One region of the Cellulosilyticum sp. WCF-2 genome, then DNA from elsewhere that is predicted to be linked to it. Evidence: predicted binding sites of a transcription regulator. Region 1 holds the regulator's gene; the other holds the start of a gene.
The links. The regulator HrcA, encoded in region 1, represses chaperone genes, less so after heat shock. The targets are predictions, from matches to a motif close to TGTTAGCACTCNNNNNNNNNGAGTGCTAACA.

Region 2: groES (co-chaperone GroES) is a predicted target of HrcA. The motif match lies at 4,124-4,154, and genes of this name have one in related genera.

Annotation. Positions count from the first base shown of each region.
Region 1 is NZ_CP034675.1:2,882,712-2,890,298, reverse strand. Features, by position in the region: gene dnaJ (molecular chaperone DnaJ) at 1-1,153, opposite strand, end outside; gene dnaK (molecular chaperone DnaK) at 1,260-3,104, opposite strand; gene grpE (nucleotide exchange factor GrpE) at 3,132-3,704, opposite strand; gene hrcA (heat-inducible transcriptional repressor HrcA) at 3,722-4,759, opposite strand; gene hemW (radical SAM family heme chaperone HemW) at 4,871-6,001, opposite strand; gene lepA (translation elongation factor 4) at 6,013-7,587, opposite strand, start outside.
Region 2 is NZ_CP034675.1:4,359,765-4,367,351, forward strand. Features, by position in the region: gene EKH84_RS19800 (S1C family serine protease) at 1-363, shown strand, start outside; gene EKH84_RS19805 (hypothetical protein) at 429-1,166, opposite strand; gene EKH84_RS22275 (hypothetical protein) at 1,253-1,402, opposite strand; gene groL (chaperonin GroEL) at 2,011-3,645, opposite strand; gene groES (co-chaperone GroES) at 3,796-4,080, opposite strand; gene EKH84_RS19820 (DNA-3-methyladenine glycosylase family protein) at 4,341-5,237, opposite strand; gene EKH84_RS19825 (DUF6062 family protein) at 5,637-6,401, shown strand; gene EKH84_RS19830 (hypothetical protein) at 6,535-7,557, opposite strand.

The sequences.
Region 1 (7,587 bases):
TTTTTTTAAAAATGTGTTGCCAACCTTTTTTAGATTCTTCTGCCTGCTCGCCTGCTTCCGGTTCAAATTCTCTTAGGATGCTTTTTTGCTTTTCAGTCAGATTCTTTGGTACTACAATATAAACTTCTACATATTGGTCACCACGCTGTTTGCTATTACGTAAGCTTGGTATACCTTTGCCTTGTAGTCTAAATTTAGAAGAAGTTTGTGTACCTGGTTGAATGGTAAATTTCACATTACCATCTAAAGTTGGAATAGAAAGCTCTGCTCCTAAAGCTGCTTGAGTAAAGCTAATTGGCATACGCATATAAACATCTTGGCCATGACGTTCAAATACTTGATGTGATTTGACTGAAACTGTTACAAGTAAGTCACCTGCTGGTGCTCCTGGATCTCCCACTTCACCCTTGCCAGATACACGTAACGTCTGACCATGGTCAATACCTGCTGGAATAGATACAGTTACTTTTTTAACGGTTCTTACTTTACCATGCCCATGACAAGTCGTACATTTTTCTTTAATGACTTTACCTTCGCCTTGGCAAACATCACAAACCTGTTCTGTTTGCATCATACCCATAATCGTACGTTGTGTCACTACAACACGTCCCGTACCACCACATTTTGTACATGTAGATGTAGATGTTCCAGGTTTAGCTTTGGTACCATTACATGTGCCGCAGATTTCAGAAGTATTAATAGAAAGTTCTTTTTCGCAGCCAAAAGCGGCTTCTTCAAAGCTAATTTGAATGGTCTGTCTAATATCAGCCCCTGGTCTTGGGCCTCTTGAACGTCTACGATTACTACTTCCACCAAAGCCACCACCAAACATACCATTTAAAATATCTCCAAGGTCGATGTCCCCATCGAAGCCACCAAAACCGCCAAAACCACCAAAGCCGCCAGCACCAGCACCGCCAGCACCTTGTTCAAAAGCGGCATGGCCATAGCGATCATAAGCTGCTTTTTTATCAGGATCACTTAAAATCTCATAAGCTTCTGTTACTTCTTTAAACTTAGCTTCTGCTTCTTTATTATCCGGATTAGCATCTGGATGATATTTTTTTGCTAATTTACGATAAGCTTTTTTTATTTCTGCGTCCTGAGCCGATTTATTTATGCCGAGGACTTCATAATAATCTCTTTTATCCACGCTTTTCACCACCACTACTCAAATTTATTATCTCATTTATTTGTCCTTATAAGTGAACACAGAAACAGTCAAAGAGACGTACTCTTTGACCGTTTCATACTCTATCTTATTCTTCTTTGAAATCAGCGTCAATGACATCGTCATCTTTTGCACTGCCACCAGCTGCTGCATTTGGATCTTGAGCGCCCATATCTGGTGCTGCTTGACTATATAATTTTTCAGAGATTCCATAGAATACTGTTGTTAACTCTTCTTTAGCTGCTTTAAGTTCAGCAACTTGTTCATCAGTCATAGCACCGATAACAGCTTTTTCATTAAGTTCTTTTAATTTTGTAAGTGCTGCATCCACTTTAGCTTTATCATCAGCTTCTAATTTATCTTCCATGTCTTTAAGCATTTTTTCTGTTTGGAATACCATACTGTCTGCTTCATTTTTAACATCGATAGCTTCTTTACGTTTTTTATCTTCAGCTGCAAATTGTTCTGCTTCTTTAACAGCTTTTTCAATTTCATCATCACTAAGATTTGTGCTAGCTGTGATTGTAATGTGTTGTTCTTTACCTGTTCCAAGGTCTTTGGCAGATACTTTAACAATACCATTAGCATCAATATCAAATGTTACTTCAATTTGTGGTACCCCACGTGGAGCTGGCATAATACCATCTAATTTAAAGTTACCAAGCGTTTTATTGTCATTAGCCATTGGTCTTTCACCTTGAACTACATGAATATCAACGGCTGGTTGATTATCTGCTGCTGTTGAGAATACTTGTGATTTCTTAGTTGGGATAGTTGTATTTCTAGGAATAACTGTTGTAGCTACACCACCCATTGTTTCAATACCAAGTGAAAGAGGTGTTACGTCAAGAAGAAGAATATCTCCTGAACCAGCTTCACCAGAAAGTTTACCACCTTGAATAGCTGCTCCTACAGCAACACATTCATCTGGGTTAATACCTTTGAATGGGTCTTTTCCTGTAATACGTTTTACAGCATCTTGAACAGCTGGAATACGTGTAGAACCACCAACTAATAATACTTTATCAAGTTCTGAAGCGTTAAGACCTGCATCGCTAAGTGCTGTTCTAACTGGTCCCATTGTTCTTTCTACTAAATCTTGTGTTAATTCGTCGAATTTAGCACGTGTAATGGTTACATCTAGACTCTTTCCTTCACTGCAGATAAATGGAATAAGTACATTGGCACTTGTTTTTTGTGAAAGTTCTTTTTTAGCTGTTTCAGCAGCTTCTTTTAAACGTTGCATTGCTACTTTATCAGCTGAAAGGTCAATGCCTTCTTGTTTTTTGAATTCTGATACTAAATAATCAATTACTTTTTGGTCAAAATCATCTCCACCAAGGTGATTATCACCGCTTGTTGCAAGTACTTCAATGACACCATCACCGATATCAATAACAGATACGTCGAATGTACCACCACCAAGGTCATATACCATAATTTTTTGTTCATGTTCATTATCAAGACCATAAGCTAAAGCAGCAGCTGTTGGTTCATTAATAATACGTTTTACATCAAGACCTGCGATACGTCCAGCATCTTTAGTTGCTTGTCTTTGGCTATCTGTGAAGTACGCTGGTACAGTAATGACTGCTTCTGTTACACTTTCACCAAGGTGAGCTTCTGCATCAGCTTTTAATTTTTGAAGAATGATTGCTGAGATTTCTTGTGGAGAGAATTTCTTATCATCAATATTTACTTTGTAGTCTGTTCCCATGTGACGTTTAATGGAGATTACTGTTCTTTCATGATTTGTAACAGCTTGACGTTTTGCCACATCCCCTACAAGTCTTTCACCAGTTTTACTAAAACCAACAACAGATGGTGTTGTTCTATTACCATCAGCATTAACGATAACAACTGGTTTTCCACCTTCCATAACAGATACACAAGAGTTTGTTGTTCCTAAGTCAATTCCTATAATTTTACCCATGATTATTTTCCTCCTACTAAACTAATATTAATTTGCTACTTGGACTAAACTATGTCTAATCACTTTTTCTTTATATAAATAACCTTTTTGAAGTTCTTTAGCAATGATATTTTCTCCATAAGCTTCATCATCTATGTGCATAATCGCATTGTGAAGATTTGGGTCAAATTCTTTGCCTTCTGCTTCAATTGATGTTACATGCAACTTTTCAAGCATACTCATTAACTGTTTATAAATCATTTCCACCCCTGTATAGAAGTTTTTATCTTCACTTTCCACTTGAAGGGCACGTTCAAAGTTGTCAATAACAGGTAATAACTCAGCTACTGTATTACTTACTGCAAAATCATAGCTATCAGATTTTTCTTTTTCACTACGTTTTCTGTAGTTATCAAACTCCGCCATTAAACGTTGTAAGCGTTCAAGATATTCTGCTGATTTATCTGATTCTTCCTTTGTTTCTTCAGGTATTTCTTCTACAACTTCAGCTTCTACAGCTTCAGTCTCTTTAGGATCTTCTACTTCAGCAGATGCACTTTCTTCTACTTCTGACACTTGATCAGCCTCTAGTACTTCATCAACTTTTTTATTTTCCTCCATGATTTCACCCTTTCACGTTAAGAGTCATTCATTTCTCTTAACATATTCGTTATATGATGAGAGACGTATTCAAGTACTGAAACGACTTGACCATAATCCATACGTGTTGGACCAATAATACCTATGTTACCAATGGTATGTTCCCCTATGCTGTAACTTGTTGTTACTACACTACAATCTTTCATTGGAGTTAGTATATTTTCTTCTCCAATACGGATTGTAATGGTGTTAGGTGGTGTATGATCTAACACTTGTAATAAATATGGCTTTTCTTCCAATACTTTAAATAATTCTCTTGCTTTTTCTTTGTTATTGAATTCCTCAAAGTCAAGAATATTATTGGCACCACGTATATAAATATCTGGCATATCTTCTTGATGCAAGGTTTTATCAATAGCCTCTAATACACTTCCTGCAATGGTACTGTATTCTTTCATTTTTTCTTCAATAGATACTCGTATTTTATCCAAGCTAATTTGACTTAGTGTGCTTCCTTTTATGCTTTCATTTAAAATGTGTGTTAAAGCGTTACACATATTAAAATCAATAGCTTTAGGTGTAGGGATAATGTGATTTTTCACGCTATTCGTATCTGTCACAATCACACATGCTACAGAATGCTCATCTATTGGAACAAGTTGAAGGTGCTTAATACGTACTTGAGTAATAGAAGGTGTACTAGCAATGGTTGCACAATTAGTGAGCATTGCAATAAGTTTAGCAGTTTCTTCCACTAGTGTATCAATACGATTCACTCTTTCTTTGATCATCTTTAAAATGATCTCTTCTATTTCTGGTTCAATGTGTGTACGTTGCATCATACCATCTACATAAAGGCGATATCCTTTATCAGAAGGAATTCTTCCTGCAGAAGTGTGTGGCTGCACAATGAGACCGAGTTCTTCTAGGTCTGCCATTTCATTACGAATGGTAGCAGAACTAACGCCTAAATCGTACTTCTTAGAAATAGTTCTAGAACCAACAGGATCTCCTGTTTCTATATAATCACGAATGATTGCTTCAAGTATTTTCAGCTTACGTCCGTCTATATCCATCCTATCACTTCCTTCTTGTTGTTAGCACTCACCATTAACGAGTGCTAACTATAAAATAAAGATATCACTAAAATTTTCAGTTGTCAATATCCTATCTAAAGAATTTTGTATTTATAAAAAAGAAGCAAAAACCTCATTACAAACATCTAAACCATAAGGTGATAAATAGATTCTTTCTTTATCTTTTACAAGTACATTATATTTTATCCATTTGGTTAATTGTTCGTTATAAACTTGCCACACACTTTCTCCGAAACGTCTCTCAAATGCTAATGTATCAATACCTTGAAGTAAACGAAGCCCCAAAAACATGTATTCTTGCATTGCCATTTCTTTAGTAAGTTGCTCTTCTTCTTTCCTTAGTAAGGAAAGATTACCTGCTGCTGATAAATACGCTTCCATATTTGTTTCATTATAATATCTAGCATGATTCATCAACGAATGTGCTCCTAGGCCTATTCCTATATACGGTTCTAATTGCCAATAAATTGCATTATGCTTACAACTCTTACCTGGCTTTGACCAATTTGAAATTTCATATTGAATATAGCCCTTATCATTTAAATAACGTTGCGCTGTATGATACATTCGGCGATCCAACTCATCCGATGCTACTTCTAATTTGCCTTCTTCATAAAGCTTATAAAAAGTTGTACCTTCTTCTATAATCAGCGCGTAAACAGATAAGTGATCTATATCATAAGCCGTAACTGTATTTAAAGTCTCAAGAAAGGCCTCTTCTGTTTGTCCTGGAAGTGCAAACATTAAGTCTGTATTAATTTCCCATGAAGTATGTTGCTTAATAAGCCGTATACTTTCTTCCCAATCCTCAAAGGTATGAATTCTTCCGATTTTTCTTAGTAAGTCATCATGAGTAGACTGTAAACCTAAGCTTATTCTAGTAATAGGATACTTTCTTAGAACCTGAAGCTTCTCTATATCTATTGTCCCTGGATTAGCTTCAATGGTCCATTCAGCATCAGGCTCTATATTAAAACATGACACAACAGCTTTTAATAATTTGTCCAATAAAAGGGGTGGTAGTACTGTTGGAGTACCACCACCTATGAAAATAGACTTTATAGTTGTGCCACTTACTAGATCTTTTTTAGTTTGTTCCATTTCCTGAATCAGTGCATCCACGTAGGCTTCTTGTTTTTCATGTCTTTTAAAAGATAGGAAATCACAATAATAGCACTTAGATGCACAAAAAGGAATATGGATATAAAGTCCAATTGGCATAATCTATTCCTCTATTCATCTAATTTAAGTACGCTCATGAAGGCCTCTTGTGGTACTTCTACGTTACCTACTTGACGCATACGTTTTTTACCTTCTTTTTGTTTTTCTAATAATTTACGCTTACGTGAAATATCACCACCATAGCATTTTGCAAGAACGTCCTTACGCATAGCACTGATTGTTTCTCTAGCAATGACTTTATTACCAATAGCTGCTTGAATTGGAATTTCAAATAAATGTTTTGGAATTTCTTTCTTGAGCTTCTCAACGATTTTTCTTCCTTTATGAACTGCATTTGTTTCGTGAACAATTAAAGAAAGAGCATCTACAATTTCTTTGTTAACTAAGATATCTAATTTAACTAATTTAGATTCTTGGTAACCTTTCATTTCATAGTCAAAAGAAGCATAACCTCTTGTTCTTGATTTAAGCGCATCAAAGAAATCATAAATAATCTCATTAAGAGGCAAATCGTAATTGAGCACGGCACGTGTGGCCTCTAAATATTCCATTCCGAAGTAGATTCCCCTTCGCTCTTGGCAAAGTTCCATAACAGCTCCCACATATTCTGTTGGTACAATAATTTTAGCATTAACCATTGGTTCTTCCATATATTTAATGTAAGATGGATCTGGTAGATTAGCTGGATTAGAGAGTTCAATGACCTCTCCATTAGTCTGATGTACTTTATAAATAACATTTGGTGCTGTTGTTACAAGGTCTAAATTGTATTCACGTTCTAAACGTTCTTGGATAATTTCCATATGAAGTAGTCCCAAGAAACCACATCTAAATCCAAAGCCTAAAGCAATAGAGGTCTCAGGTTCAAATACAAGGGCTGCGTCATTAAGCTGAAGCTTTTCTAAGCTATCACGAAGGTCGCCATATTTTGCACCATCTGCTGGGTAAAGACCACAGTACACCATTGGATTAGCTTTTTTATAACCAGGTAAAGGAGCATCAGCTGGATTAGTGGCATCTGTTACTGTATCTCCTACATGCGTATCTTTTACATTTTTAATACTTGCTGTAAAGTAACCTACTTCTCCTGGAATTAAGCCTTCTTCACTTGGCCTAAATTGTCCGGCACCAAAAGTTCCTACTTCTACCACATCAAATTCAGTCTTGGAAGCCATCATACGTACACGCATACCTTGCTTAAGTGTTCCTTCTTTAATTCTGCAAAATACAATAACTCCTTTATAAGGATCATATAATGAGTCAAAAATTAACGCTTTAAGTGGTGCATCCATATCACCTGTTGGTGCTGGGATATGAGTCACTATTTGTTCTAATACATCTTCCACATTAAGTCCTGTCTTAGCTGAAATGAGTGGTGCATGACTAGCATCTAACCCAATAATGTCTTCTATTTCTTCTTTGACACGTTCTGGGTCAGCACTTGGTAAATCGATTTTATTAATAACCGGCATAATTTCTAAATCATGCTCTAAGGCTAAATAAACATTAGCAAGTGTTTGTGCTTCAATACCCTGTGCTGCATCTACAACTAACACAGCACCTTCACAAGCTGCCAGGCTTCTAGATACCTCATAGTTAAAATCAACGTGGCCTGGAGTATCAAT
Region 2 (7,587 bases), 1.5 Mb from region 1:
GTCGGTGAACCTGTTTCTTTTGGTAATGCTGACACCTGTAGTAAAGCAGATGAAGTACTAGCTATTGGTAGTCCTCTAGGCTTATATAATACAGTAACTGTAGGTCTATTTAATAATACTTGGGAAGAATCAGGTGTGACACTTCTTCAATCTAGCTTGCCATTGGCACCTGGTAATAGTGGTGGCCCTTTATTTAATTCAAAGGGTGAGGTAATCGGAGTTAATACAATGATTATGTCTGGCTATGCCGATATCTCTTTAGCTGTAGATATTCAGCACGTCATTAATGATACTTCTGGATGGCAAAATACTTCTTATAAAAGCATTTCTGCTCAACCACTTTCACAGTTATTTAATCAATAAACACTCAAAAAGGCGAGTACATGTTCACTCGCCTTTTATTTATTACTCTATTATGTTCTTCGTTTTTAAAAATATAATAATACGCCTAGCTCATCTTTATAGTCTACTACATATGCAGTTACGAACTTTGTAACCTCAATGTCTTGTCCTTGTGGCATTAGTTTTAGACAAATTGAGAGCTCTACCCCTGTTTCTTTTGTGCTGTTTTCGAAACCATTATATTCTACTGAATAAATTTCTGTATCAAAGAACTCATCTTCCTCCATATCTAACTGGATCTTATAGAGTTTGAGTTTCTTTTCATATTGTTTAATTCTATCTTCTCCTATTAATACAAAAGGCTCAGTCTCACTTGACTGGCTACTTAGTAATACATTATATACCTCTTTATCCCCAGCAAAATATTTCTGTAACACTTCAAAGGCATAATCTATTTCTTCATATTCCCCTGATATATACGGTATGCCTTCGCTCTCCCTTTCGCTATAAATACAATCGTACATATTATATTCATGTAAGGGTATTACTTCTCTTGGAGGCTGTTTTTCTGAAACTGGCTCTTCTTCTTCCACAACTACTTCTATTTCTTCTTTTTCTGAATCCCTAATCTTAGTGTCTACCCCCTGCTCAATTCCAGCTAAAGTCTCATCTATACTGCTATCTTCTAATATTTTAGCGATTTCATCCTCCATCTGTTGCTCTTTAGTTTTTGGTTCATCACCTATAGTTATTTTAATCCCACAACCTGTAACGCTTACTATTACTATTAATAGACTACCTAACAATACACTCCACTTTTTCATTACTACTATTCCCCTTTTATTTATTCTTAAGGTATTTCGAAATATCATGTAGCATCTACTTCTATGTACATTGATGCTCATAATCTTCAAAAACCATCTTCCAATTTTTCAACATAAACATTAAGTTCCATAGTTAACCCCATGTCTTTTTCTATCCCTATGTCTCCATCATCATCTATACGTTCTACTTCAATATGAAACTTATTGTTTAAATCAAATTCAAATTGGAGTTGCAAAACGTACTATACCAGTTACTAGTCAATCGATTATTATCCTAGCAACTACTGCTGCAGTCATGCATACCTCTATTAATCTATTTATCCTCCTTATTTATTTCTTAATCATTATTTATTTACAATATTCTATATTATTTTAATATTTAATCATATACTTTTCAAGTCAAATATATTGTACCTTATCCTACTTTTATTACATTAGATCTCTCATTAAAATAAATCCGTATCTTTTTCCTATGTTTTAACTCTTGCTTCTCTATTTCAACCTACTTCTATTGTTTCTCTTAATATCCTTGCTTATTAATCTAATAGGGGATTTTTTGGATTCATTGAACTTTTTTATTATCATTGTTTCCTATCAAGCTACCATAAGTAATTCCTCCTATATGCCTTATATTCTCCTACCACAAAAAAGGTCTTCTTCTTAAATTTTCTATTAAAAATTGAGAACAAGGTCTTTTTAATACATTACTCAGGGCATTCTCACTATCCAGTTACTATATAGACATATAAAAAGGATGTTCCATCTAACTTTGTTAGATAAGAACATCCTTTATTCAACTCTCCAAAATATTGGAGAAGTAGTTGTTACTTTATTTGGGGTGGGATTACATCATTCCCATGCCACCCATACCGCCCATGCCACCACCTGGCATAGCTGGTTCATCTTTCTTAATGTCAGCTACGATACATTCTGTTGTTAAGAATGTAGACGCTACTGATGTTGCATTTTGAAGTGCGCTTCTTGTTACTTTAGTTGGGTCAATAATACCGCCTTCAATCATGTTTACATATTGTTCTGTAAGAGCATTGAAACCTGTTCCTTTTTCAAGTTCTTTTACTTTATTGATAACAACTGCTGGTTCAAGACCTGCATTTGCTACGATTTGGTAAAGTGGAGATTCTAATGCTTTTAGGATAATACGTACACCTGTTTTTTCATCTCCAGTTGTTGTATCTAATAATTTTTCTACGTCTTTAGCAACGTGGATATATGTGCTACCACCACCACCGATGATACCTTCTTCAACAGCTGCACGTGTAGCTGCAAGAGCATCTTCAATGCGGAGTTTCTTTTCTTTCATTTCTGTTTCTGTTGCTGCACCAACTTTGATTACAGCTACACCACCAGCAAGTTTTGCAACTCTTTCTTGCATTTTTTCTTTATCGAAGTCTGATGTAGATTGTTCAATTTGATTACGGATAAGAACAACTCTTTCTTTAATTGCCGCTTTATCTCCAGCACCATCAACAATTACTGTATTTTCTTTTGTTACTTTAATGCTTGCTGCACGACCAAGCATGTCAATTGTAGCATCTTTAAGTTCAAGACCTACTTCTTCTGAAATCACTGTACCACCTGTAAGGATCGCAATATCTTGAAGCATGTCTTTTCTTCTATCACCAAAGCCTGGTGCTTTAACAGCTACACAGTTGAATGTACCACGGATTTTATTTAATACTAAAGTAGTAAGTGCTTCACCTTCTACATCTTCTGCAATAATAAGAAGTTTAGATCCAGTTTGAACGATTTGTTCAAGAACTGGTAAGATATCTTGGATATTAGAAATCTTCTTATCTGTAATTAAAATGTATGGATTATCATATACAGTTTCCATTTTTTCTGTATCTGTTACCATGTATGCTGATAAGTATCCTCTATCAAATTGCATACCTTCAACTACATCTAATTCTGTTGCCATTGTTTTTGATTCTTCTACTGTGATAACACCATCATTTGATACTTTTTCCATAGCATCAGCAATTAAGTTACCTACTTCATCATCACCAGCTGAAATAGCTGCTACTCTAGCAATATGGTTTTTGCTATTAACAGTTTGGCTCATTGCTTTAATTGATTCTACTGCTGCTTCTGTTGCAGTTTTCATACCACGACGTACAATAATTGGGTTTGCACCTGCTGCAATGTTTTTAAGACCTTCTGTGATCATTGCTTGAGCAAGTACAGTAGCTGTTGTTGTACCATCACCAGCAACATCATTTGTTTTTGTAGCAACTTCTTTTACAAGTTGAGCTCCGATGTTTTCAAATGGATCTTCAAGCTCGATTTCTTTTGCAATAGATACACCATCATTTGTAATAAGTGGTGTACCAAAAGATTTATCTAATACAACGTTACGACCTTTTGGTCCAAGTGTTACTTTTACTGCATTTGCTAATTGATCTACACCAGATTGAAGTGATTGTCTTGCTTCTAATCCAAAACGAATTTGTTTTGCCATGTTTATAGCCTCCCTAAATTATTGTTTTTACTCTCTATTATTTAGACTAGTTTATTCAAACTATCCTATGTTGTTTATATTAAGTACTCATATGCTTAGCTAGATAAACTTAAACTAAAGAAAACACGCTCCCTTAGGTCATATAATAGCTTATTCAACGATTGCTAAAATATCACCTTGGCGAACGATAACATACTCTTCTTTGTCTAATGTTACTTCTGTTCCTGCATATTTTGAGTAGATTACTTTATCTCCAACTTTAACCTGCATCTCTACTTTTTGTCCATCTACAACGCCACCAGGCCCTACTGCTACAACTACTGCTTCTTGTGGTTTTTCTTTAGCAGTCCCTGTTAAGATGATTCCTGATTGTGTTTTTTCTTCTGCTTCAAGATGTTTGATTACAACTCTGTCGCTTAATGGTTTTAAGTTCATAAAGAAAACCTCCCTGTTTATATTTAATAGTTTGTTTTTGTATTATTAGCACTCACTATGATTGAGTGCTAATTGATATTTATAATATTATGGCATTATACCTTATATTGCAAATACAATTTTTACCTTATTTAAGGTATTTTAAACATATTTAATTTATTTATTTATAATTTCTTTTATTTGCTTCTATTTTTAATGATTTACTTTTATTTTTAACTTTTTTCTCTTGTTTTTATACGTTCTTCTTATATTTCTCTGTTTTATGCTTTTTTCTTACTTATATCTTTAAAAAGCGCATTTTCTCTTCCATAGAAAAAAAGATATTGTTGAGCATAACCAGCCAATTCACCAAAGTACTCACTTGCAAACTTTTGTATTTCCTCTAACTTTACATCTTTACCTTCAAAGTAAAGGCCTTCTATTACTCTTTTAATCCAAACATCTGTTGGAAAAAGCTCCATCCTAGAGTAAGCAAATAATAAGATGCAGTCTGCAACTTTAGGCCCTACGCCTTTTATAGTCATTAACTTGGCTTTAGCTTCTTCAATAGGCATAATATATAAATCGTTTAAAATAACATCACCATTTAATACTTTTTGACAAGCATCCATTATATAGGGTGCCCTAAAGCCTACTTTACATTCTCTTAAATCTTCTTCTGTGGCACGAGATAGCTCCTTTGGTGTTGGAAATGAATGATAATGTTCTCCCATGCCATCGACTTCATTAATTGGGAATCCAAATTTATTGGTTATATTCTTTAAACAAGCTTTAATATGAGGAATGGATTTATTCTGTGAGACAATAAAAGAAATAAGCATCTCCCATGGATCTTGACGCAAAATACGAATGCCTTTACCAAACTCCACAGCTTTTGCCATCCATTCATCCTTTGCAGCTAATGTTGCTGTAATATTTTCATAGTTTGTGTTAATGTCAAAGTAATTCATCCAGATTTCTTCTACTTCACTAGCAGTAGTATTATAAATCGCTACACTGCTAGAATCTGGTTGCTGAGTAATTTTAATTAACTTTTGCTTGGCATTTAAAAGGTAACTATGATCTGAAATTTTTTCAAAGCGAAACACTTGTCCGCTTTCTAAAATTTGTCCAATATTAAAGTGACTTACATGATTGAGCATTACCATATTATTCATGTTCCACACCCTTTACTTTTTCATTCTTTCATATTATTACCATTTCGTCTACTAATATCCATTTTTATGTAATTTTTTGTCCCTTAATATGATTAATGATTGTTAATTTTTCTTTTATATTATCATAATATTTATTATTTTACACTCGTTATAGATAAACTATTTTTCTTTTTTACCTTTCTCATATCACTCTTATTCCAACATTATCAATAAAAGTATAATAAATCATTATTTCTTAAGGACAGTTTCTCTAGATTATAATACGCTCTAAATCTACTCTCTATCTTTATATACCAATTAGTACTTGATTAAATTTATTAATTTAGTAGGTAATTATTTTTTATTATTGTATAATAAAAACAGAGTTATTTATTTTTTTATCTAAGAAGGGAGTTTTCTATGAAAGATACAATTTATACCATTCCACTAACGGATGCCTTTCATGCAGAGGATGAATGTCCTTTTTGTTATATAAAACGTAAGTTAGAACAAGATGCCATTTCCTTTATTTTAGGCTGTGCTTATATGGAGGATGATATTCGCGCTACAACTGACCAAATGGGCTTTTGTAGTGAACACTATAAGAAAATGTATGATTACGGCAACCGACTTGGCATGGCTCTTATGTTACATACCCATTATGTAGCCCTTCAAAAGGAATTAGCAAAGAAAATTGAAGCCTTTTCTCCTACTAAAACGAGTATGTTTGCCAAATTCAAAAAAGCTAAAACCATGGATGAATTAGCTGGAAATCCTATTAGTGAGTGGGTGAATGAACAAAATCATACTTGCTATGTTTGTGACTATATTGATAAAAATTTTATCCGCTATATGAATACTTTCTTCTATTTAATGGAGACAAGCCCTGATTTTATGGCTCTCTTTAAGGATTGTAAAGGTTTCTGTGTTACTCATTTTGGAGATTTAATGGCTCTATCAGATACCCTTGTTACTGACAAAGCTAAACCTGAATTTTATAGTATTTTATTTGATAAGATGCAAACCAATCTGAAACGTATTGAAGAAGATTTATCCTGGTTTATAGATAAATATGACTATCGTAATAAAGATGCTGATTGGAAAAATTCTAAAGATGCTATTCCTAGAGGTATTCAAAAACTCGTAGGTATTTATGTTCAAGATCCTCCTTTTAAAGAAAAATAGTCTTTTATACAAAGCTTGTTATTGATTAAATTTAATAATTACTAATAAGAGCTGGTACACTATTTAGTGTCCAGCTCTATTAAAATGATTCGACTTTAATGAGTTATATACTGCGCTCATTCTGTCTATTGGATTATAACCACTCACTTAAATCATAATCTAATTTTCCTTCTTCAACATCTTCTATCATCTGCATACGTTGCTTTTTCCAAATATACTGTAAGTCTTTGGTATTTCCTTGATAAACCCAGGGTAATGCTTCTTTCATATCTTTATACATTTTTTCTATCTGCTTTCTACTCCAATGTCTTAAGCAATACTTTCTCCCATCCTGAGCATAAATATAAATACTATAGTCTTCTTGATAAATCCATATCATTTTCTCTATTGGTATAACTACAATACCTTGGAAGATACCTATAAACCAGTGCTCTGTAATTCTATACCTCTTATCTTCCCTAAGACTCTTTTCTTCTTGTATTTTTAAAGCAACCTCTTTCCATCTTTGCTTACCTATGTAATGCCTTCCCTTAATCCTTGGTAATCCCAGTACACCTACTAAACATTTTATTACTTCATAAATCACAAAAACACTTATACAGATTAAACCTGCTACTTCTAAGCGATATCTTAACAAGCCTTTTTCTTCTTCTATGAATACTATTTTATTTATAAAATCCGCCTCTGTTACATTTTCTTTATAAATAGCATTCAAATCACGGACAACACCTAATAAAATCGTTTCATAATTAATTAATGTGTTTGCCTCTTTTATTATTAAAAATTTATTCTTACCCGTTAAATAGGATGGATCTGTACTACTAGTACTAGCGTATATACATATCATGTATTTACCTTTCATTTCTCCTAAATAAATAGTACTTTCCTTGTAATTCTCCCCATCTTTGTCCCCACTATAAATTTCATATCCAGTATTAATAAAACTCATTTCCTTGGCTGTTACAACAGGTGGTACTTCCTTTATAAATAATTTCATGTCATAGTCCTGAATATCCCCAGCACCTATTAATAATGATTCTACATACTCTCTATTGGGATAAGTCTGCATGCAGATTACTATTAATAAAACACACCAAATCAATAACCTTTTTAGATAGTGTTGCCTTATCTCTTTGTTTAATCCTTTAGCCTGCATTTTTCTCCTCATACTCATCAATCATATTTT